3 regions of the Streptomyces sp. NPDC020299 genome follow, and region 2 is predicted to be linked to each of the others. Evidence: riboswitches for the same ligand, from Rfam matches in the RefSeq annotation. Region 2 holds a riboswitch; each other region holds the start of a gene.
What was found. A riboswitch is a leader RNA that binds a small molecule or an ion and turns the genes downstream of it on or off. The one in region 2 is predicted to bind cyclic di-AMP.

Region 1 (7,138 bases), on a different contig from region 2:
TCACCGGCACGGAGTCCGGGTCCAGCTCGCGCAGCGAGAAGACGACGTCGACCAGGTCCTCGTCGCTCTCGCCCATGCCCGCGATGAGACCCGAACAGGCGGACAGCCCGGCGGCGTGCGCCTTCTGCACCGTGTCCACCCGGTCGGCGTACGTGTGCGTGGTCGTGATGTCCGCGTACGTCCCCTCGGAGGTGTTGAGGTTGTGGTTGTACGCGTCCGCGCCGGCCTCGCGCAGCCGCTCGGCCTGGCCGTCGGAGAGCAGACCGAGGCAGGCGCACACCTCGACCTCCTCGTTCTGCTCCTTGATCGTCCTGATCGTCTCGGAGACCCGGTCCACGTCCCGGTCCGTCGGACCGCGCCCGCTGGCCACCAGGCAGACCCGCTTGGCACCCCCGGCCAGGCCCGCGGCGGCGGCCTGGGAGGCCTGGTCGGGCTTGAGCCAGGTGTACTTCAGGATCTCGGCCTTGGAGCCGAGCCGCTGGGAGCAGTAGGAGCAGTCCTCGGGGCACAAGCCGGACTTGAGGTTCACCAGGTAGTTAAGTTTCACGCGCCGGCCGAACCAGTGCCGGCGCACCTTGCCGGCCGCGGCCACCACATCGAGTACGTCTTCGTCGGAGGTGGCCAGTACGGCGAGCGCTTCCTCGCGGGTCGGCAGCTCGCGCCGAAGCCCCTTGTCCACCAGCGTGTTCAGCAGGTCCATGAGGTCCGATCCTGTCCTACGTGACTGCTCCGGGCCAAGGAGAGTTTGCACAACGGAGACGGCTTGGCCGTGTGGGTATTGCCACACCCTGGGCGGCTGGGCGTCCGGTTAGTGTCTGTCCACTGCCTACAAAATCCCCGGAGGAGCCATGGCGTTCGGCTGGATCGACGACCAGGCGGAGCAGCGCCGCCGCGCCGGACTGGTACGGACCCTCCGGCCCCGGGTCGCCGGCTCACCGCTCCTCGACCTCGCGAGCAACGACTACCTGGGCCTGGCCCGCCATCCCGAGGTGACCGAGGGGGCCGCGAGTGCCGCCCGGACCTGGGGTGGCGGCTCCACCGGCTCCCGGCTGGTGACCGGCACCACGGAACTGCACACCGAGCTCGAGCGCGAGCTGGCCGGGTTCTGCGGCTTCGAGGCGGCCCTGGTGTTCTCCTCCGGCTACGCCGCCAACCTCGCGGCCGTCACCACGCTCGGGCCGCACGGCTCCCTGATCGTCTCCGACGCGGGCAACCACGCGTCCCTCATCGACGGCTGCCGGCTGGCCCGCGGCACGACCCAGGTCGTCGGGCACGCCGACCCGGAGGCGGTCCGCAAGGCCCTGGACACGCACGAGGGGGCCGCGGTCGCCGTCTCCGACACGGTGTTCTCCGTCGACGGGGACGCGGCGCCGCTGGCCGCGCTCGCCGAGGCGTGCCGGGCGCACGGCGCCGGGCTGGTCCTCGACGACGCCCATGGCCTGGGCGTCCTGGGCGACGGCGGCCGGGGAGCCCCGTACGCGGCCGGGCTCGCCGGGGCCGAGGACGTGGTCGTCACGGTCACCCTGTCCAAATCGCTGGGCAGTCAGGGCGGTGCCGTCCTCGGACCGGCCCGGGTGATCGACCACCTGGTCAACGCGGCACGAACGTTCATCTTCGACACGGGTCTCGCTCCCGCCGCGGCGGGAGCGGCCCTGGCGGCCCTCAGGCTGCTGCGCCGTGAGCCGGAACGGGCCAAGAGGGCGCGTGAGGTGGCCGCGGAACTGCACGCGCGCCTGACGGCCGCGGGCCTTGAGGCGGTGCGCCCGGACGCCGCGGTCGTCTCCGTGCGTGCCCCGTCCCCGGAGGGGGCCCTGCGCTGGGCGGCCGACTGCCGGGCGGCAGGCCTGGCCGTGGGCTGCTTCCGTCCTCCTTCCGTGCCCGACGGCATCTCACGGCTCAGGCTGACCGCCCGAGCGGACCTCTCCGGGGCCGAGATCGAACGCGCTGTACGAGTGATCGGCGAGACGCGACCATGAGTCGGCGTGACACGGCCGTGCGCCGCCTGGACGGAAACTGATCAGCGGAGCGCGGCGAGGAACCCCGCCCAGCTCCCGGGGGAGAAGAGCAGCGCGGGGCCGGCCGGGTCCTTGGAGTCGCGTACGGCGAGCAGTCCGGTCCAGGGACCGGAGTGCGGCCTCGCCGTCTCCACACAGTTGTTCGCTCCGGTGCTGTAGCTGCTGCGCAGCCACCCCACGTCGTGCAGGTCGGTGCTGGAAGGTACGTTCCGAGGCAGTGCAGACATGGTGCCTCCTTACGCGCCGTCAATTGTCCCGGCGATGTAATCCAACGAGTCCTCGGGTGAAAGGGCTTGGACCTGAAGGGAGTTGAAGGCCTCTGAGTAGGCCCGGAGGTCTTCTTTCCGCTCGAGGTAGAGGCTACTCGTCAAGTGGTCGAGAACAACCACGTCCAGATCAGAAGTGCGCGGAAATGAGAAGATAACGAAAGGGCCGGTGATACCGATATGCGCCCCGGCGGAGAAGGGCAACACCTGGAGGCGCACCTGCGGCAGACGCGCCGCCTCGGCGAGCCGCTCAAGCTGCCGCGCCATCACATCCGGTCCGCCGACCTCCCGCCGCAGCACCCCCTCGTCCAGGACGGCGCTGAGCTCCAGCGGCGGATCCGACCGCAGCACGTCCTGCCTGGCCAGCCGCACCTCCACCAGCGCGTCCAGCCGCTCCTCGGTGTCGTCGGTGTCGTCGGGGCTCCCGCTCACGGCCGCCCGGGTGACGGCACGGGCGTACTCCGGCGTCTGCAGCAGCCCAGGGACCACCGATGTCTCCAGGGTGCGCATCCCGCTCGCCTGCGACTCCAGGCTGATGAAGTCACGGTAGGTGGGTGGCAGCACCCCCCGGTAGGCGTGCCACCAGTGGTGCCGGCCGCCGCCTTCGTCCGATCCCGCCAGCACCATCAGCAACTCACGCAGTTGGCGGTCCGTCACCCCGTAGGCGTCCAGGAGTAACCGCACATCGGCCGATTTCACCCCGCTGGCGCCCGTCTCGATCCGGCTCACCTTCGACTGGTGCCAGCCCACCAGACGGGCGGCCTCACCGCTGGTGAGGCCCGCGCCGGTGCGCAGCGTGCGCAGTTCGTCGCCCAGTTTCCGGCGGCGCACCGCGGGACCGTTCTGCATGGGCCACTCCTTACTCGCCATTACTCCTTACGTGCCGCTCGAATACGGTCTGCCGTCGCAGAGTTCACCGCTTCGAGCGACAGATATATGCATATCCTGGTGGATCCCACCCGCTGACCGGCGTGCTGATGGCAGTCTGGCGATGAAGCACCAGTCCGGGACCGTACTCGAACCATCCGCTCCGTGTCGGACTCCGGTCCCGTGGGAAAGGGGCGACGTCGCCATGGCAGACCATCTGGAAGCATCCGTCACTCTGCCGAGCGATCCCGCCTCGGTCGCCGCGGCCCGCACCTATGTCGTGGGCACCCTCGCGGAGTGGGGCCTGCCGTCGGACACCGACACGGCCGACACCGTCCGGCTCATCGTCTCCGAACTCGCCACCAACGCCGTGCAGCACACCTTCGGGCAGTCACCCACCTTCACGGTGGACCTCGCGCTCGACCGTGACGAGCACCTGCGCATCGGTGTCACCGACAGCCATCCCCGTCTCCCGAGGAGACTCCCCGCGGCCGTGCAGCAGGACAACGGCCGCGGCCTGGTCATCATCCGCTGGCTGACTGTCGAGTGCGGCGGCCGGCTCAGGGTGCGGCGCACCCGCGAGGGGGGCAAGACCGTCCTCATCGAGCTGCCGTGGTCGGTACCGGCCCGGCCGGTCACGACAACGGGGCAGCAGGAGCCTTAGGGCCTGTCTGACAATTCCCGTCGTCCGCCCGAAGGGCGGGCCCCGCGGCGGCGATGGGGGTCCCCCCGCGCGAGCGCGTTCGAGCGTGGGGGAGCGTGCGATCGCAAGGCGCCGGAGCGCCCTCGTGGCGGAGCCACGTGGGTGGTTCGGCAACGCGGCATGGGGGTCCCCCCGCGCGAGCGAAGCCGAGCGTGGGGGAGTGCGTGCCAGACGCCGCGGGGCAGGCGGGAATTGTCAGACAGGCCCTAGGGGCGGTGCGGGGCTGTCCGGTCCCGCACCGCCCCTGAGAGGGCGCCTCACGGCCGAGCACGGCTCCGGGGTGGCCCTGTACCCGGAGCCGCGCGAGGCGTGACGGCCGGTCAGCTGACGCGGCCGTACCAGACGCTCCGCGTCCAGATCTTCTGCAGCTTCACCACGTCGCCCGTCTTGGGGGCGTGCCAGATCTTCCCCTTTCCGGCGTAGATGCCGACGTGGTAGACGTTCGACCCCGAATGGAAGAAGACCAGGTCTCCGGCCTTGCGGTTGCCGGCCGAGATGTGGTGGGTCTTGTTGTACTGCTGGGCGGCCGTCCGCGGCAGGGTCTTGCCCGCCTTCTTGAACGAGTACAGCGTGAGCCCCGAGCAGTCGAACCTGCGCGGCCCGGTGGCGCCCCACTTGTACGGGGAGCCCTTCTTGGACGCCGCGATCTGGAGTGCCTTCGTCGCCGGAGTCGCGGCGGCGGCGTCGGGGGCGACACCGGGTACCGCTATCGAGCCGCCGACGGCGGCGATGGCGAAGGCCGAGGCCGTACCGGCCCGGACCATGAGCGACGGGACACGATTGAGCGCAGTCATGCGCAACCCTTCGTCAGCCGCCTGTGAAGGATGACCTGTCGGATTCGGGCTGGCGAAGTTGCCCGGCCGCGTTGCCGCGGCTTCACCCCAAGGGCTGCTCGGAAGCGAACGGATGTCCGCTCCGGCGACCCGTCTTGCTCGGGTCCTCCACTCCTGCCGATCCACTCCTGTCGACCGGTCATCCGGGCGGCGGCAGGACTCGGCGTCCGCTCGGATCGCCCCGCCGTTGTGGCGGGGGCTTGTCGTCAGACAGGGATCTTCGCCCACAACTGTCTGAAAATCCCAACGGAACCAGGGATTTGTGGTGTTACTCACCACTCGCCCGTTCGGGTGGACAGGTGTGTGCTCGAGCCGCTGACGGGACAGCCGCGCACCCTCCGACCAGGGCAGAAGCCTCTCCCGGCGGTCATCGCCCGGGCGGTTCGCGCAACTTCGGAGACCCTGGAAAAGGATGCGCTGCTACTCCGAACGTGGGTACGTCTTTTGGGCCGTTTCGACTCAGACCCGAGCCCGCAAGCGTCAACCGGCGCCGTCCGGGGGCACGGTGACGCGCGCGGTACGGCGCTCGCCGTCCAGCACCCTGAGCGCCCGGGCCAGGGTGGCCGCGTGCAGCTCCGTCTCGCCCCGCTGGTGCATCAGCGTCAGCGCGTCGCACAGTTCCACCGCCTTGCGCACCAGCGCCTGGGCGGCCCGCAGTCCACGGTAGGTGTCACCGTGCTGCGCCGGGTTGATACGCCCCAGCAGGTCGACCACGTCCAGGTAACGGTCGATCAACTCGCCCTCGGCGCGGGTCAGGGCCGGCAGCGGCGGCAGTTCCGGTGGCAGCATCGGCGGCTCACCCCGCGTCCGGAGCGGCGGTGTGCGACGCCCTGCGGCTGGGGATGATTCCGTCCACCAGCCCGTACTCCAACGCGCCCCGGGCGTCCAGCATCAGGTCCCGCTCGAGGTCGGCGTGGACCTGGTCCGGGGTGCGGCCGGTGTGGTGAACGAGCATCCCCTCCAGCAGGCCGCGCATCCGGGTCAGCTCCTCCGCCTGGATGAACAGATCGCTCGGCTGACCCTGCGTCGGCTCGGGCAGCGCCGGCTGCCGGAGCACCAGCCGCGCGCCCGGCAGCGCGAACCGCTTGCCCGGCGTACCGGCCGCGAGCAGCACCGCGGCGGACGACACCGCCTGCCCCAGGCAGATCGTCTGCACGTCGCAGCTGATGTACCGCAGGGTGTCGTAGATCGCCGTCATCGCGCTGAACGTGCCGCCGGGGGAGTTGATGTACAGCGAGATGTCCCGGTCGGGGGCGTCGTGCTCCAGATGCATGAACTGCGCCATGACGTCGTTGGCCGAGGCGTCGTCGACCGGTGTCCCGAGGAAGACGATCCGCCCCTCCAGCAGCTTCGAGTACGGATCGAGCGTGCGGTGACCGGTGCTCGTGCGCTCGGTGAACTCGGGCAGGACGTGGCGGGCGAACGGTCGGGTCATGGCATACCCCTCCTCACGGCAGAGCCGTCTCCGATGGATCGGCATCTGTAAAAAATGTACAGGATGTACGTAACGTTATGATGGGGGTACGCTCTAATGATCCACATATCACAGCAGGTCAGACCGTGTTTACGCTGATCGTGAAGCAGGTTTCTCTCACGACCATCAGGTATGTTCAGGCAGCCGCGTCGTCCTCGAAGCCGAGCAGAACCATGAGGTGATCCGAGGCGGCGCGCAGGTCCTCGGGGCTCGGATGGACATGGACGCGCTTCGTGAACGACGCGCTCGCGTTGTCGTATGTCGAGGTGGGCGATGGCGTCCGGGTCGGTGATCGGCGGTGGCAGGGGGTGCAGCGGGCGGGCGTCTGCGATGCCTTGGTGGGGCCGGTGGGAGTTGTAGGGCTGTTCGAACTCGCGCAGGGCGTGGAGCAGGTGGCGCTGGTTCCAGACCAGGGCCACTCCAGTCGGGTTCGGCGCTCGAGGACACGACAGCCGGGGGAGGTCTCCTTCGGCGGGTAACGAGTAGGGGGACATAGAGGGCATGCCAGTGATGGCTCCTACTCCTGGCTTGATGCGCGTGTGCTTCGTGCACAGGGGAGCAGGGAGAAAGAGGCAGAGAAGCCGTCGGTTCAGGCGGTGCCGACGGTCCAGGACGAGACCACGGCGAGGGCCTGCGACGGGTTGAGGCGGGGATCACAGAAGGATGTGTAGCGGTCCCCGACGGAGTCGAGATCGGCCTCGGTGAAGGCGCACTCGGTGACGTCGTCCGGCGTCGTCTCCAGGTGCAGTCCGCCGGCGACGCCGCCGCCGGCGCGCACGGCCTGGACGAAGCGGGACACCTCAAGCGAGACGGTCTCCACGAGCCGTGTCTTGTAACCGCCGGGCGCAGTGACGGTGTTGCCGTGCACGGGGTCGCTGAGCCAGATGACGGGGTGACCCGCGCCGCGTACGGCTTCCACGAGGCGGGGCAGCCGGTCGCTGACAGCGTCGGCTCCCATCCGTGCGATGAGGGTGAGCCGC
Region 2 (7,138 bases):
ATGGCGGATACGGAGATCGACTACGCGGCGGTGTTCCAGGCCCTGCCGGGCATGGTCGCCCTGCTGACTCCGGACCTGGTGTACGCGGAAGCGAACGAGGAGTTCCTGCGGATGGCCGGGCGCAGCCGCGAGGAGGTGGTGGGCCGTCACCTGTTCGAGGTCTTCCCCGACAACCCCAACGACAACGGCGCCACGGGCATGCGGAATCTGGGCGCCTCCCTGCACCGGGTGCTGGACACCGGCGAGCGCGACACCATGGCGCTCCAGCGGTACGACGTCGAGTCCGCCGACCGGCCCGGGCACTGGGAGGAGCGCTACTGGAGCCCGGTGAACGCGCCGGTGCTGGGACCGGACGGGACGGTGGTGCTGCTGGTGCACCGGGTCGAGGAGGTCACGGAGCTGATCCGGGCCCGGAGCGGCGCGGACAGCGACCGTACCCAGGTGCTGGAGGCCGAGCTGTACCGGCGCGCACGGGAGTTGCAGGAGCTGAACGAGCAACTGCGCAGGACCCAGGCCCGTGACCGGAAGGTGGCGCTCGCCCTCCAGGAGGCGATGCTCCCCGCCCGCCGGTGGGTGGCGGGCCACCGGGCCGCCGTCCGCTACCGGCCCGCGGTGAGCGCGCTGAACGTGTGCGGGGACTGGTACGACCTGGTCGACCGGGGCGGCGGCGACTGCATCGGCGTCTCGGTCGGCGACGTGGTGGGGCACGGTCTGCGGGCCGCGTGCGTGATGGGACAGTTGCGCAGCGCGCTGAGCGCCGCCTGCCGCGTCGCCGAGGGCCCGGCGCAGGCCCTGAACGCCCTCGGGGAGTACGCTCATGTGCTCGACGGCGCGGAGTCGGCGACGGCGGTGACGGCGTTCATCGACTTCGAGCGGCACACCCTGATGTACAGCAGCGCCGGCCACCCGCCGCCCGTACTGGTCCACCGCGACGGCACCGTGGAGTTCCTCGACCGGGCCACCGACGCCCCGCTGGACGCCCGGCCCGACCCGCGGCCCCGGCCCGAGGCGCACACCGGGTTCGCCGAAGGCGCCCTCCTCGTCCTGTACACCGACGGCCTGATCGAGCGTCGACGCGAGGACATAGACGTCGGGCTGGCGCGCCTCGCCGACGCCCTCGGCCGGCACCGTGACGCGGACCCGGAGGACCTCGCCGACGCCGTCCTGCGGGAGTTGCTTCCGAGGGAGGGCGCGACCGACGACACCGCGCTCGTCATCATGCGGTTGTGAGGCGTTGTGAGGCGTCATCATGCGGCTGTGCGGCGGGGTTTCGTACGCTTCTCCGGGCATCTTCACCGGATGGTCACGAGCGCCAAGATGAATATCACAATTACGTATCGGACATTCCGCTCTTCAACCTTCACACCAGCCACACAAGTTGGTTAAGTTGGCGTTCAGACCGCACGGCTCCCCCTGGCGAACCTCGCCGGGCCGCGCGGCCTCCGCCGAATCCGGTGTCCCCGCAGGGCAACGGAACCGGGGACCCAACCGACTTGGGGTGAATCGGCCCGACCGCCCGACGGGGCAGGGCCGTAGGGCATGCCTTCCACCATCGACCGCCCGAACCCGCCAGCTAACCCGGTAGGCGGAGCACGGAAGGAGTACGTCCCCCATGGCGCGCGAAAGCCGCGACGAGGTTCGGCAGCGAATCGACAGCCTTTACGACCAGACCGAGAGCGCCACGGGGAACTTCAACGCGACCCGCGCGACATCGGGGGGATCGCCCGGTCGTGGTGTGCGCCTCCGCAGGTCGGACAGGGGGACCGATCCCGGTCTGGACAGCATCGCCCAGCAGTGGATGACCGGGGCCCGTTCCAAACTCGGCCCCACCACCCCCGCCATACTCCCGGCCGACCGGTCGTCGCAGCGTCCGGCCAGCCCCGCCGCCCTGGACAACATCGCCCGCCAGTGGATGACGGGGGCCCGCTCCAAGCTGGGACCCACCTCCCCCGCCATACTCCCGGCCGACCGGTCGTCGCAGCGTCCGGCCGGGCGGCGCGCCGACGTCCCGATCCCGAAAGAGCTGCTGGAAGCGGCCGAGCGCATCCTGCCGGAGCTGACCGGCGGGTCTTCCGGGCAGACGGGCGCCCGCGCCGTGCCGGAGCTGACGGCCCGCCCCAGGGCGGAGCTGACCGCCGGGCCCGTGGCCGCGCTGCCGGCCGTGCCGGAGCCGCGGCAGGAGACCCCCCTCGCGCTGCCCGCGGCCGGGCCGCGGCGGTCCACGCCGCTGGCCTCGAAGGAGAAGAACCAGAAGAAGCTCGCCGCGGCCCGGGACCTCCTCGCCCGCCGGATCGCCCAACCGGGCGGCACGCCCGCACCCCGCCCGGCGGCCGCGGCGGCCGAGTCCGCGCCTCCCGCCGCTCAGCCTTGGCGCGGCGACCCCGAGCAGGCCCTTCAGCCCGCGGAGCAGGAGTGGCTGCGCCAGCAGTGGTCCGGGCTCAGTGGGGGCTTGTCCGCCACAGGCAGAGCGACGGCCAGCGGAGCCGCGCCGGCCGGGAGGGGCGCGATGGCCGGTGCCGGCATGGCAGCCGCCCCGGCCATGGCCCCCGGTGCCGGGGCAGCCATCGGTACCGCCCCGTCCATGGGCGTCGCCGCCCAGGGCGCGACCCCGATGACCGCCACCGGAACCTTCAGCGTCCCCAACCCGCTGACGGACAGCGGGGCGTTCAGCGTCCCCAACCCCGTCGCGAACACCGGGACTTTCAGCGTTCCCAACCCCCTCACGGACAGCGGGGCGTTCAGCGTCCCCAACCCCGTCGCCAACACCGGGACTTTCAGCGTTCCCAACCCCCTCACGGACAGCGGGGCGTTCAGCGTCCCCAACCCCGTCGCCAACACCGGGACTTTCGCCGTCCCCAACCCCGTCGCGAACACCGGGACCTTCAGCGTCCCCAACCCCCTCACGGACAGCGGGGCGTTCGCCGTCCCCAACCCCGTCGCGAACACCGGGACCTTCAGCGTCCCCAACCCGCTGACGGACAGCGGGGCGTTCAGCGTTCCCAACCCCGGCACCTTCAGCGTGCCCAACCCCCTCACGAACGCCGGACCGGTCCCCGCCCCAGCCCCCCTCGCCAACACGGCAACCGTCACCGCTCCCACCCCCGTCACGAACACGGACATCTTCAGCGCCCCCAACCCGCTCGCGGACAGCGGCGCGTTCCCCTCGACGCCCCCCTGGGCCGCCCCCGGAGTCTTCGCCTCTGTCACCCCGCCCGTCGCGCCCAGCCCCGTACCCCCGTCACCGGCCCCCGTCGCGGCCCCGGTGCCGACTCCGGCCCCGACTCCTGCCCCTGCCCCCACTCCAGCCCCCGCCCCCGCCCCCGCCCCCTACGAGGGAAGAGCCGCGCAGGCGCTGGCGTTCGCTCGGGCTCAGGTCGGGCGGCCCTGTGTGTGGGGGGCGACCGGGCCGGACTCCTACGACTGCTCGAGTCTCACCCAGGCCGCCTGGCGAGCCGCAGGCGTGGCGCTGCCGCGGGCCGCGCGGGAGCAGGCGGAGGCCGGGACGCCCGTGGCGCTGAGTGAGGCCCGGCCCGGTGATCTCGTGATCTTCTTCCAGGACGCCGGCCATGTCGGCCTGTACTCCGGCAACGGCATGATGATCCACGCCCCGGGCCAGGGCGCGTACATCCGCGAGGAGTCGGTCTACGGTGCCGGGGAGGCGGCGATTCACCGGGTGATACGGCCCGCGTGAGACCGGCCGCGCCAGCTCTCGTAGTGGTCGAGCAGGGTCTCTTCGACCGGCCGGTAGGAGAGGCCCAGCTCGTGCACGCTGCGGCTGTTGTCCACGCGGAAGCGGATGCCGAGGTGCCCCCGGATGTAGTCCTGGGTGAGCCCGAACGCCGGGCCCAGGACGCGTACCGGCCAGTGCGGCAGCGCGGTGCGCGGGAGGCGCAGGTCACGGGGGTGGCGGGCCCGGATGACGCGGGACATCTCCAGGAAGGACGTCATCGTCTCGGCCGCGACGATGTAGCGGCCCTCGGCCGCCGGGTTCTCGGCCGCGGCGATGTGCGCGTCGGCGACGTCCCGTACGTCCGCCGTGGTGAAGCTGAAGTCCGGGGCGCCGTAGCAGAAGTAGCCCTTGAACAGTTCGTCGAGCAGGAAGAGGCTGCCGGACCCGGACGCGGGGGTGAGTGAGGGGCCGAGGATCAGTCCGGGGTTCACGGACACCATCCGCCAGCGGTCCTGGGCCAGTTCGGCCTCCCGGGCGATGCGCTCCGCGACGGTCTTCGCGTAGTGGTACGGGTTGTTCTCCACCGTGCTGGTGGTGTTGAAGTACTTCTCCGACAGCACCTGGCCGTCCATCCCGAGGACGTCGGCGTAGTCGCCGAAGACCGCGCCCACCGTGGAGGTGAGGACCAGGGTGTGCACGGACGGCGTCCGCTCCACCGCCGCCAGCACGTTGCGGGTACCCAGCACGGCCGGGTCGACCACGTCGCGGCGGCCGTCCTCGATCTGCTCCGGCATGAGGAACGGCGACGCCACGTGGAAGACCACCGTGCAGCCGCGCACCGCCTCGTCGAAGGAGCCCGACCGGAGCAAGTCAGCCTCGAACAGGCTCAGTTGCCCGGGGAAGGCCTCCTGCAGCTCCCAGAGGGGCCGCACCTTCGCGCGGTGCGCGATCCGGCGCACGGTGGTGTGCACGCGGTAGCCCCGCTCCAGCAGCCGCCGCACCAGATGACTGCCCACGAACCCGCTGCCGCCGGTCACCACGACGGTCGTGTCCCCGGTCGCGCGCTCCCCCACCCTGCCCATGCTTCAAGGTTCGGGCATGCTCATGATCGGTGTCCACACCCCCGCAAGGGCATAAGACCGGTTTATGAGCTCATAGACGGGACCCCCGTACTAACTTAGGCGTGCCTTAGTTTAGGCTTCCCGATCGAGTCGCCTGTCATCGCTCGAAGGGAACCTGATCATGCCGCGCCCGCTGCGGGTAGCCATAGTCGGAGCCGGCCCGGCCGGGATCTACGCCGCCGACGCCCTGCTCAAGTCCGAGGTGGCGGCCGAGCCCGGCGTGTCCATCGACCTCTTCGAGCGGATGCCCGCCCCGTTCGGCCTGATCCGCTACGGCGTCGCCCCCGACCACCCGCGCATCAAGGGCATCATCACGGCCCTGCACCAGGTGCTCGACAAGCCGCAGATCCGCCTGTTCGGCAACGTGGACTACCCGGCCGACATCAGCCTCGACGACCTGCGCGCCTTCTACGACGCCGTGGTCTTCTCCACCGGCGCCACGGCCGACCGGGAGCTGGCGATCCAGGGCATCGACCTCGACGGCTCCTACGGCGCCGCCGACTTCGTGTCCTGGTACGACGGCCACCCGGACGTGCCCCGCACCTGGCCGCTGGAGGCCGAGAAGGTCGCCGTCCTCGGTGTCGGCAACGTCGCGCTCGACGTGGCCCGGATCCTGGCCAAGACGGCGGACGAGCTGCTGCCGACCGAGATCCCGCCGAACGTGTACGAGGGCCTGAAGGCCAACAAGGCCCTGGAGGTCCACGTCTTCGGCCGCCGCGGCCCGGCCCAGGCGAAGTTCAGCCCGATGGAGCTGCGCGAGCTGGACCACTCCCCCAACATCGAGGTCATCGTCGACCCCGAGGACATCGACTACGACGAGGGCTCGATCGAGACCCGGCGTGGCAACAAGCAGGCCGACATGGTCGCCAAGACGCTGGAGAACTGGGCGATCCGCGACGTGGGCGACCGGCCGCACAAGCTGTTCCTGCACTTCTTCGAGTCGCCGTCCGAGATCCTCGGCGAGGACGGCAAGGTCGTCGGCCTGCGCACCGAGCGCACCGAACTGGACGGCACCGGCAACGTCAAGGGCACCGGCGAGTTCAAGGAGTGGGACGTCACGGCGGTCTACCGCGCCGTCGGCTACCTCTCCGACAAGCTGCCCAAGCTGCCCTGGGACCTCGAGTCGGGCACCGTCCCCGACGAGGGCGGCCGGGTCGTCGAGGAGGGCGGCACGCACCTTCAGTCCACGTACGTCACCGGCTGGATCCGGCGCGGTCCGGTGGGCCTGATCGGCCACACCAAGGGCGACGCCAACGAGACGGTGGCCAACCTCCTGGACGACTACACGAACGGCCGGCTGCACACGCCCGCCTCTCCGGCGCCGGAGGCCGTGGACGCCTTCCTCGCCGAGCGGAACGTCCGCTTCACCACCTGGGAGGGCTGGTACCGCCTGGACGCCGCCGAGAAGGCGCTGGGCGAGCCGCAGGGCCGGGAGCGCGTGAAGCTCGTCGAGCGCGAGGACATGCTGCGGGAGAGCGGGGCGTAAAAGGCCCCCTGGAGGGCACCGCGAAAACCCAACCTGCCAGGCCACACGGTCTGTTAGCGTCCTGCGGTGCTCTCCCTGCGTGAACCCGCTCTCTTCACCCGCCTGCGCGACGCGCGGCGGGTGCTCGTCGCCGGCGCGGGCGGTGGCTTCGACGTCTACGCCGGTCTCCCCCTGGCCCTCGCGCTCCGCGAGGCCGGCGCGGAGGTGCATCTGGCGAGCCTGTCCTTCGCCGACCTGTACGGCCTGGACCTGGACGTGTGGGTCGACCAGGACGTCGCCGCCGTACGGCCGGACACCACGCTGCGCGGGGACTACTTCCCGGAACGCACGCTCGCCGAGTGGCTCGAGGGGCAGGGGCTGCCCTCGACCGTGTACGCCTTCCCGCGCACGGGTGTCGAGCCGCTGCGGGCCGCCTACCGCAGCCTCCTCGCCCACCTGGGCGGGGTGGACGCCGTGGTGCTGGTCGACGGCGGCACCGACATCCTGATGCGCGGCGACGAGCACGGCCTCGGCACTCCGGAGGAGGACATGGCCAGCCTGGCCGCGGTGGGCGGGCTGGACGAGGTCCCGCACCGGCTGGTGGCCTGCCTCGGCTTCGGCGTGGACGCCTACCACGGCGTCAACCACTGTCTGGTCCTGGAGAACCTGGCCGCGCTGGAGCGCGACGGCGCCTATCTGGGGGCGTTCTCGCTGCCGCGGGAGAGCCGTGAGGGCGCCCTCTACCTCGACGCGGTGGAGCACGCGCAGCAGCGCACCGCGAGCCACCCCAGCATCGTCAACGGCTCCGTCGCCGCGGCCGTGCGCGGCGGCTTCGGGGACGTGCGGTTCACCGAACGCACCAGGAACAGCGAGCTGTTCGTC
Region 3 (7,138 bases), on a different contig from region 2:
TCGCGCCGCGGAACCGCGGGAAGGCGGAGCGGCCGGCGTACACGGCGGCGTCGTCGAGGATCTCCTCGATGCGCAGCAGCTGGTTGTACTTGGCGACGCGGTCGGAGCGGGCCGGGGCGCCGGTCTTGATCTGGCCGCAGTTCACCGCGACGGCGAGGTCGGCGATGGTGACGTCCTCGGTCTCGCCGGAGCGGTGGGACATCATGCACTTGAAGCCGTTGCGCTGGGCCATCTCGACGGCGTCCAGGGTCTCGGTCAGCGAACCGATCTGGTTCACCTTGACGAGCAGGGCGTTGGCGCTGCCCTCCTCGATGCCGCGGGCCAGGCGCTCCGGGTTGGTGACGAACAGGTCGTCGCCGACGATCTGGACCTTGTCGCCGAGCTTGTCGGTGATGACCTTCCAGCCGGCCCAGTCGTCCTCGAACAGCGGGTCCTCGATGGAGACGAGCGGGTAGGCCGCCACGAGCTCCTCGTAGTACTCCGTCATCTCGGCGGCGGAGCGGGACTTGCCCTCGAACTCGTACTTGCCGTCCTTGTAGAACTCGGACGCGGCGACGTCGAGCGCGAGCGCGATCTGCTCGCCCGGGATGTAGCCGGCCTGCTTGATGGCCTCGAGGATGAGGTCGAGGGCGGCGCGGTTGGACTCGAGGTTGGGGGCGAAGCCGCCCTCGTCGCCGAGGCCGGTGGACAGGCCCTTCGACTTCAGGACCTTCTTCAGGGTGTGGTAGACCTCGGCACCCCAGCGCAGCGCCTCGGAGAAGGACTCCGCGCCGATCGGGGCGATCATGAACTCCTGGATGTCCACGTTGGAGTCGGCGTGCGAGCCGCCGTTCAGGATGTTCATCATCGGCACCGGCAGCAGGTGCGCGTTCGGGCCGCCCAGGTAGCGGAAGAGGGGGAGGTCGCTGGCCTCGGAGGCGGCGTGGGCCACGGCGAGCGAGACGCCGAGGATGGCGTTGGCGCCGAGGGAGCCCTTGTTGTCGGTGGCGTCCAGGTCGAACATCGCCTGGTCGATCAGGCGCTGCTCGGTGGCGTCGTAGCCGACCAGCTCCGGGCCGATCTGCTCGATGACGGCGAGGACGGCCTTCTCGACGCCCTTGCCCAGGTAGCGGTTGGGGTCACCGTCGCGGAGCTCGATGGCCTCGAAGGCGCCCGTGGAGGCGCCGGACGGGACGGCGGCACGACCCGTGCTGCCGTCGTCGAGGCCGACCTCGACCTCGACCGTGGGATTGCCTCGGGAGTCCAGGATTTCCCGGGCTACGACGACGTCGATGGACGGCACGAGCATCTCCTTCTTGGATGTGACGCTGAAAGTGCGGGGCTGGTGTGCCTTGCGACTAGAGCCTAACCGTCCCGGGGCCATCGGCAGCCGACCGACCGCCTCGTGGACATGGCGACGGTACACATTGTTCCCCGTCGGAACAAAGGGCCGGAAGGGAAGAACCGGGGAAAAGACCGGGGAAAAGAAAAGACCCCGCCCCGGCGCGTACGGGGGAACACGCGCCGGAGCGGGGAGCCCCGTGGGGGACGGGGGGCGTGACCCTCACGGGGCCTCCATCATGGAGACCGCCGATATGAGGGCGCTGTGGTTCTGCTACCAGCCAGGTGTCACTTCAGGTGCAGCTGCTGGCCCGGGTAGATGACGTTGGCGTCGTCGATGATGTCCTTGTTCAGCTGGAACAGCTTCTGCCAGCCGCCGGCGACGTGGTGCTTCTCGGCGATCGAGCTGAGGGTGTCACCCTTGACGACCTTGTACTCGCCGTCGCCCTTCTCGACCTTCTTGCCGGTCGGGGTGGTGACGGTCTTCTTGGTGACGGTCTTCTCGGGGGCCTGGCGCTCCGTGGAGCGGTTGGCGGCCTGCTCGTCGGTCGAGCGGGTGCCGGCGCCGTTCGACGAGGAGCCGGCGGAGCTCGACGAGCTGCTGCTCGAACCGCTGTAGGTGGCGCCGGACAGACCCTTGCCGCAGACCGGCCAGGCACCCTTGCCCTGCGCGGCGAGGACCTTCTCGGCGACGGAGATCTGCTGGGACTTGGAGGCCTGGTTGGCCTGGGAGGCGTACTGCGTGCCGCCGTACGCGGCCCAGGTGGAGGCGGAGAACTGCAGACCGCCGTAGTAGCCGTTACCGGTGTTGATGGACCAGTTGCCGCCGGACTCGCACTGGGCGACCGCGTCCCACTCGGAGGCGGTGGCAGCGGAGGCGTTGCCGGCCGCCATCAGCGGGGCGGCGACGGCGGCACCGGTGACACCGGCGACAGCGATGGCGCGAACGGCCTTGGACGGACGACGGTGCTTGCCCTTGCCGGAAAACAGCATGGATCGATCCCCTCACCGACGCCTGCGAGGTGAGCTGTCGGGTTCGGGCCGGTTGAGTTGCCCGGCCGCACCTCGCGTGGTTCTCGTGCGAGGCGCGGCTTCACCCCTAGCCGTCCCCGGCGGTCTCTCGACCTCCGGGCCCGGCGCTTACCTTGGGTCCCCCGCTCCTGCCTACGGCGCTTGACGCGACGACTGTTCCCGGGCAGCCGCTGGCAGGATTCGGCGTTGCGGCGGCCGGGGCCCGCATTGGCGAGCGGTCATGACCGTAGACACGCGATCCGGTGAAATTCAAAGACGATCAGGGCTTCTGAGACTCATCCCACACTTTCACCAAACCGGACATCAAGCCCAAAACAGGGCGTCAACTCCCGCTACTTTGCACCCGTTTCGGCACTGAGTTCCAGGGTCTGACCGGGGGTGATGTTGTTCGGGTCGGTGCCGATGGCGTCCTTGTTGGCGGCGTAGAGCGCCCGCCATCCGCCGTCGAGGTCAAGGGAGTCGGCGATGGAGGCGAGGGTGTCACCGTCGCGCACGGTGTAGTCGCGTGCGGCGTGCCGGCCGGAGGCGCTGTCGGTGTGACTCTTTGTCACACTTTCGTCCGCACTGTCACCCCGATGACGGCCGCTGCTGCTCGCTCCGGTGTCCACAAGACTCCAAGAACCGCCGGTCTGCCATGAATCGTCCGATTCGGCGATCTCAGGGGACGCCGAGGACGAACCGTCGCTCCCCCCGGACTTCCCGGAGCCGGAAGATGCCGACTTGTCCGGCTTGGTGGAATCGTCCACACCCTTGGAGCCGGCGTCGGCACTCGAGCTCGGCGAGGGCGAGGCGTCCGACGAGGAGCCGGAATCGGACGACCCCGAATCCCCGGACGCCTTGGAGTCCTTGGACCCCTTGGAGTCCTTCGAATCGGAGGAACCAGACGAACCGGGTGAATTCGCGGAATTCGACGCGTTGGAGGAGTCGTCGGAGCCGGACGCCCCGGACCCCCCGACACCCGTGTCGACGTCCACCGAAGCGGAGTTCGACGTGAGGCCGGAGAGCAGGGCGCAGGTGGCCCAGTGCTTGGTGCCCTGGTCGTCGAGGATCTTCTCGGCGACCGCGATCTGCTGTGAGCGGCTGGCCTGGTCCGGGCTGGAGGCGTAGTCGAGGCCGCCGTACTTGTCCCAGTCGTCCTGGGACATCTGGAGGCCGCCGTAGTAGCCGTTACCCGTGTCGGCGCTCCACGAGCCGCCGCTCTCGCACTCGGCCACCTTGTCCCACGTGGTCCCGTCGGCCGCGTTGGCGGCGGATGCGCCGAGCAGCGGGATGGCGATGGCGGAGCCGGTCACTCCGGCCGCGACGAGGAGAGCCGGAGCCTGACGGGGGCGTCGGTGGCGACCGTTCCCGGAGAGCATGCGGAGACCTTTCGCAAGACAGCAGTGACCGGCGCGGCGGCTGCGGTGAGGCGCCGCGCTGACGAGTGAACGTATCGGCAGACGATCACTTGTCACAAGTTAATGCCGCGCAGATCACGTGAAGATCACAGAGTTGAACGCTGGTCACTTTTTTGTGAAGGCGCCGTCCGCCGCCCAGCTCACCAGCCGATTACCGGACGGGTGTGAACTCCACCGGCAAAGTACGCAGTCCACGCATGATGAGCCCCCCACGCCACCGCAAATCGGCTGGTTCCACCGCGAGTCGGAGGTCGGGTAGACGGGTGAGGAGGGTCGCGAGCGCGGTCTGGCCCTCCAGCCGGGCTAGCGGGGCGCCGAGGCAGTAGTGGATGCCGTGGCCGTAACCGAGGTGCTGATTGTCACGCCGTCCGAGGTCGAGGACGTCCGGGTCGGCGAACCTCTCGGGGTCCCGGTCCGCGGCGGCCAGTACGACGAGGACGGGGTCGCCGGGTGCGATGTCCTGCCCGCCGACGGTGAGCGGCCGGGTGGCGAACCGCCAGGTGGCGAGCTCCACCGGGCCGTCGTAGCGCAGGAGTTCCTCGACGCCCATCTCCAGCAGGTCCCGTTCGCCGCGCGCGAGGGAGTCCTGGAGCCGCTGCCGCTGCCCGGGGTGGGTGAGAAGGGCGTACGTGCCGTTGCCGATGAGATTGACCGTCGTCTCGAACCCCGCGAACAAAAGGATGAACGCCATGGCGGCGGCCTCGTTCTCGGTGAGGTGCTCGCCGTGGTCGGAGGCGCGGATGAGAGCGGAGATGAGGTCCTCTCCGGGAGCCGGTTCGGCCGGGAGCGCCTCGCGCTTCCTGTGGATCAGCTCGGCGAGGTAGCCCCGCATCTTCTTCACCGAACGCGCGACCCCGCCGCGCGGGCCTCCGCCGTGCCGGATCATCATCCCCGCCCAGTCCCGGAAGTCGTCCTGGTCCTCGCGCGGGACGCCGAGCATGTCGCAGATGGCGTAGATGGGGAGCGGGAAGGCGAACTCGTGGATGAGATCGGCGGAGCCCTTCGCGGCGAACCCGTCGATGAGACGGTCCGTCAGCTCCTGCACCCGCGAGGCGAACTCGGCGACGCGGCGAGGCGTGAACGCCTTGCTGACCAGCCGGCGCAGCCGGGTGTGGTCCGGCGGGTCGATGTTGAGCAGATGCGTCATCAGCTCGGCCTTGCGCTCCCCCGGGATCCCCGTCTTGCCCTTGGCGTGCGCGGGCTCGTCGTGGTGCGCCGGGTTCTTCGACAGCCGCGGGTCGGCCAGCGCCTGTTTGGCGTCGGCGTACCGGGTGACCAGCCAGGCCTCCACCCCGCTGGGCAACTTCGTCCGCCGCACGGGCGCGTGCTCCCGGAGCCAGGCGTAGGCCGGGTAGGGGTCGCTCGCGAACTCCCAGGTGAAGAGGTCGGGGGCGGGCGCGTCGGGGACTGCCTGAAGGTGGGGCTGGGGATGGGGATGGGGCTGGTTGGTCACCCCTTGACGGTATCCGGGTTTCCGGCGCGCGCCCCGGGGGCTACGGCTGTCCGCCGGACAGGCCCTGCCCCGCCACGCCCTCAGCGGCCCGTATCGCGTCCCGGTAGGCCCGGGCCGCCGCTCTCAGGGCCGCCTCCGGGTCGACGCCGTCCGCCTCGGCCCGGGTCGCGAGGGCCAGCAGGTCGTAGCCGATGCCCTCGCCCTGGGGCAGGGGCACGTCCAGGCCCGCGGTGCGTACCCGGGAGGAGAGCTTCGCGGCGAGGGCGAGGCCGGGCTGGCCGAGGGGGATGCCCTCCGTCACGGAGGTGCGCTGCTTCTCGACCGCCTTGGTCCGCAGCCAGTGCTCCTTGACCTCCTCGGGGGTCTCTGCCGTCGCGTCGCCGAAGACGTGCGGGTGGCGGTGGATGAGCTTGGCGACGATGCCGCCGGCCACGTCGTCGACGGAGAACGGGGCGTCGGCGTCCTCCTCGGCTATGCGGGCGTGGAAGACGACCTGGAGCAGGACGTCGCCCAGTTCCTCCCGCAGTTCCTCGCGGTCGCCGGCCTCGATCGCCTCGACGAGTTCGTACGCCTCCTCGATTCCGTACTTCGCCAGGCCTTCGTGGGTCTGCCGGGAGGACCAGGGGCACTCGGCGCGGATCCGGTCCATGACCTGGACGAGGTCGAGGAGGCGGGCGCCGGGCAGGTCGTAGGAGGCGGGGAGCAGTTCCAGCTCCGGCATGGAAACCCTGCCGGTGCCGGCGAGGCGGGCCAGGCCGTCCGTGAGGGCCGGCTCGCCCTCGCCCGTCGCCACGACCACGACCGTGTGCCCGCCGGCGCAGGCGTCGACGAGTTCCTGGGCGGTCGGAGCGGCCTCGTCGACGCGTATCCCGGCCTCGCGCAGATAGGGCAGCTGCGGATGGGTGCCGTCCGCGCACAGCACCCGGTCGGCCGCGCGCAGCGCCTGCCAGGCGGGCCAGGACAGCAGGCCGGGCGCGACACGGTGGCTGGTGGTGAGCAGGACGATCCGGCCGGGGGCGGCGTCCGGGCCCGGTACCTGCGCGTCTTCGAGGCTGGTGGTGTTCACGCCTCGAACGTAACGCACACCCGTCGGCGGGCTCGCGCGTTGTCCACAGGGTGGGGGCAACAGTGGGATCGTATGACCGGACTCGGACCCGCCAGGCCTACGCCGTCTCCTGCGCCCCGCTCGCCGTGACCTCCCGTACCCACGGCGTCTTCGTGTCGACCCGGCTGCTCTTCTGCACGTCCCAGGTGCCGTAGCGCGGGTTGAGGTCGACGTGGAGTTCCTTGGACGCGGTGGACAGGGCCTTCCAGAACGCGGGCTGGGTGGTGTCCGTGCCGAGCTGGGTGGCGAGCTTCTGCGCTTCGAGCTGGAGGCGCAGGTTGTCGTCGAGACGTGCGGGCGCGATGCCGTACTTCTGCAGCCAGGTCGTCTCCAGCCCCTTCGCCCCGCCCGCCTGCTGCTCCAGGCCGGTGCGCATCTGCTGGATCTCCTTGCGGCTGACCGTGATGCCCTGGTCCTGCGCGGCGCGGTGCAGCACCCGGTCGAGGACCATGTTGTGCAGGGTGTCACGGGTGAGACTGCTGGTGGAGGCCAGGACCTGCTGGTATTGCGCCTCGTCGGGCACCGCGGCGTGCTGCGCCCGGCGCACCTCGTTCACCCGGCTCTCCAGCTGGGCGACGGTGATCCGATGGCCGCCGACGACGGCCGCCGCGCCAGGATGCGCATCGTTTCCGCAGGCGGTGAGCAGGGGGGCCGCGGCGGCGATCGCGGCGGACAGGACGAGCGCGGTGCGACGGCGGCGGTGCAAGGAAACCTCCAGGGGAGATTGTGCGGCGGTGCACAAAGTCTTGCGGTGATCGATGGTAGGCAGTGGGCAAGCTCTGGCCAACCCATTGGACCAACGATTCGCGCGCGCTTCGGGCACCGCCGCGT

Region 1: linked by a shared signal. The riboswitch ahead of ACH45E_RS03410 (C40 family peptidase) and the one ahead of ACH45E_RS22040 (NlpC/P60 family protein) in region 2 are both predicted to bind cyclic di-AMP.
Region 3: linked by a shared signal. The riboswitch ahead of ACH45E_RS20580 (transglycosylase family protein) and the one ahead of ACH45E_RS22040 (NlpC/P60 family protein) in region 2 are both predicted to bind cyclic di-AMP.

What each region holds. Positions count from the first base shown of each region.
Region 1 is NZ_JBIRWL010000001.1:722,834-729,971, reverse strand. It holds gene bioB (biotin synthase BioB) at 1-700, opposite strand, end outside; gene ACH45E_RS03430 (8-amino-7-oxononanoate synthase) at 849-1,976, shown strand; gene ACH45E_RS03425 (DUF397 domain-containing protein) at 2,018-2,242, opposite strand; gene ACH45E_RS03420 (helix-turn-helix transcriptional regulator) at 2,252-3,130, opposite strand; gene ACH45E_RS03415 (ATP-binding protein) at 3,354-3,812, shown strand; gene ACH45E_RS03410 (C40 family peptidase) at 4,172-4,645, opposite strand; cyclic di-AMP (ydaO/yuaA leader) riboswitch at 4,649-4,860, opposite strand; gene ACH45E_RS03405 (hypothetical protein) at 5,165-5,473, opposite strand; gene ACH45E_RS03400 (ATP-dependent Clp protease proteolytic subunit) at 5,481-6,119, opposite strand; gene ACH45E_RS03395 (3-deoxy-7-phosphoheptulonate synthase) at 6,748-7,138, opposite strand, start outside.
Region 2 is NZ_JBIRWL010000008.1:216,043-223,180, forward strand. It holds gene ACH45E_RS22035 (SpoIIE family protein phosphatase) at 1-1,230, shown strand; cyclic di-AMP (ydaO/yuaA leader) riboswitch at 1,434-1,604, shown strand; gene ACH45E_RS22040 (NlpC/P60 family protein) at 1,613-3,691, shown strand; gene ACH45E_RS22045 (NAD-dependent epimerase/dehydratase family protein) at 3,667-4,752, opposite strand; gene ACH45E_RS22050 (FAD-dependent oxidoreductase) at 4,913-6,277, shown strand; gene ACH45E_RS22055 (DUF1152 domain-containing protein) at 6,344-7,138, shown strand, end outside.
Region 3 is NZ_JBIRWL010000007.1:341,305-348,442, reverse strand. It holds gene eno (phosphopyruvate hydratase) at 1-1,288, opposite strand, end outside; gene ACH45E_RS20580 (transglycosylase family protein) at 1,609-2,313, opposite strand; cyclic di-AMP (ydaO/yuaA leader) riboswitch at 2,318-2,502, opposite strand; gene ACH45E_RS20575 (transglycosylase family protein) at 2,685-3,710, opposite strand; gene ACH45E_RS20570 (cytochrome P450) at 3,901-5,202, opposite strand; gene ACH45E_RS20565 (nucleoside triphosphate pyrophosphohydrolase) at 5,243-6,268, opposite strand; gene ACH45E_RS20560 (SurA N-terminal domain-containing protein) at 6,366-7,013, opposite strand.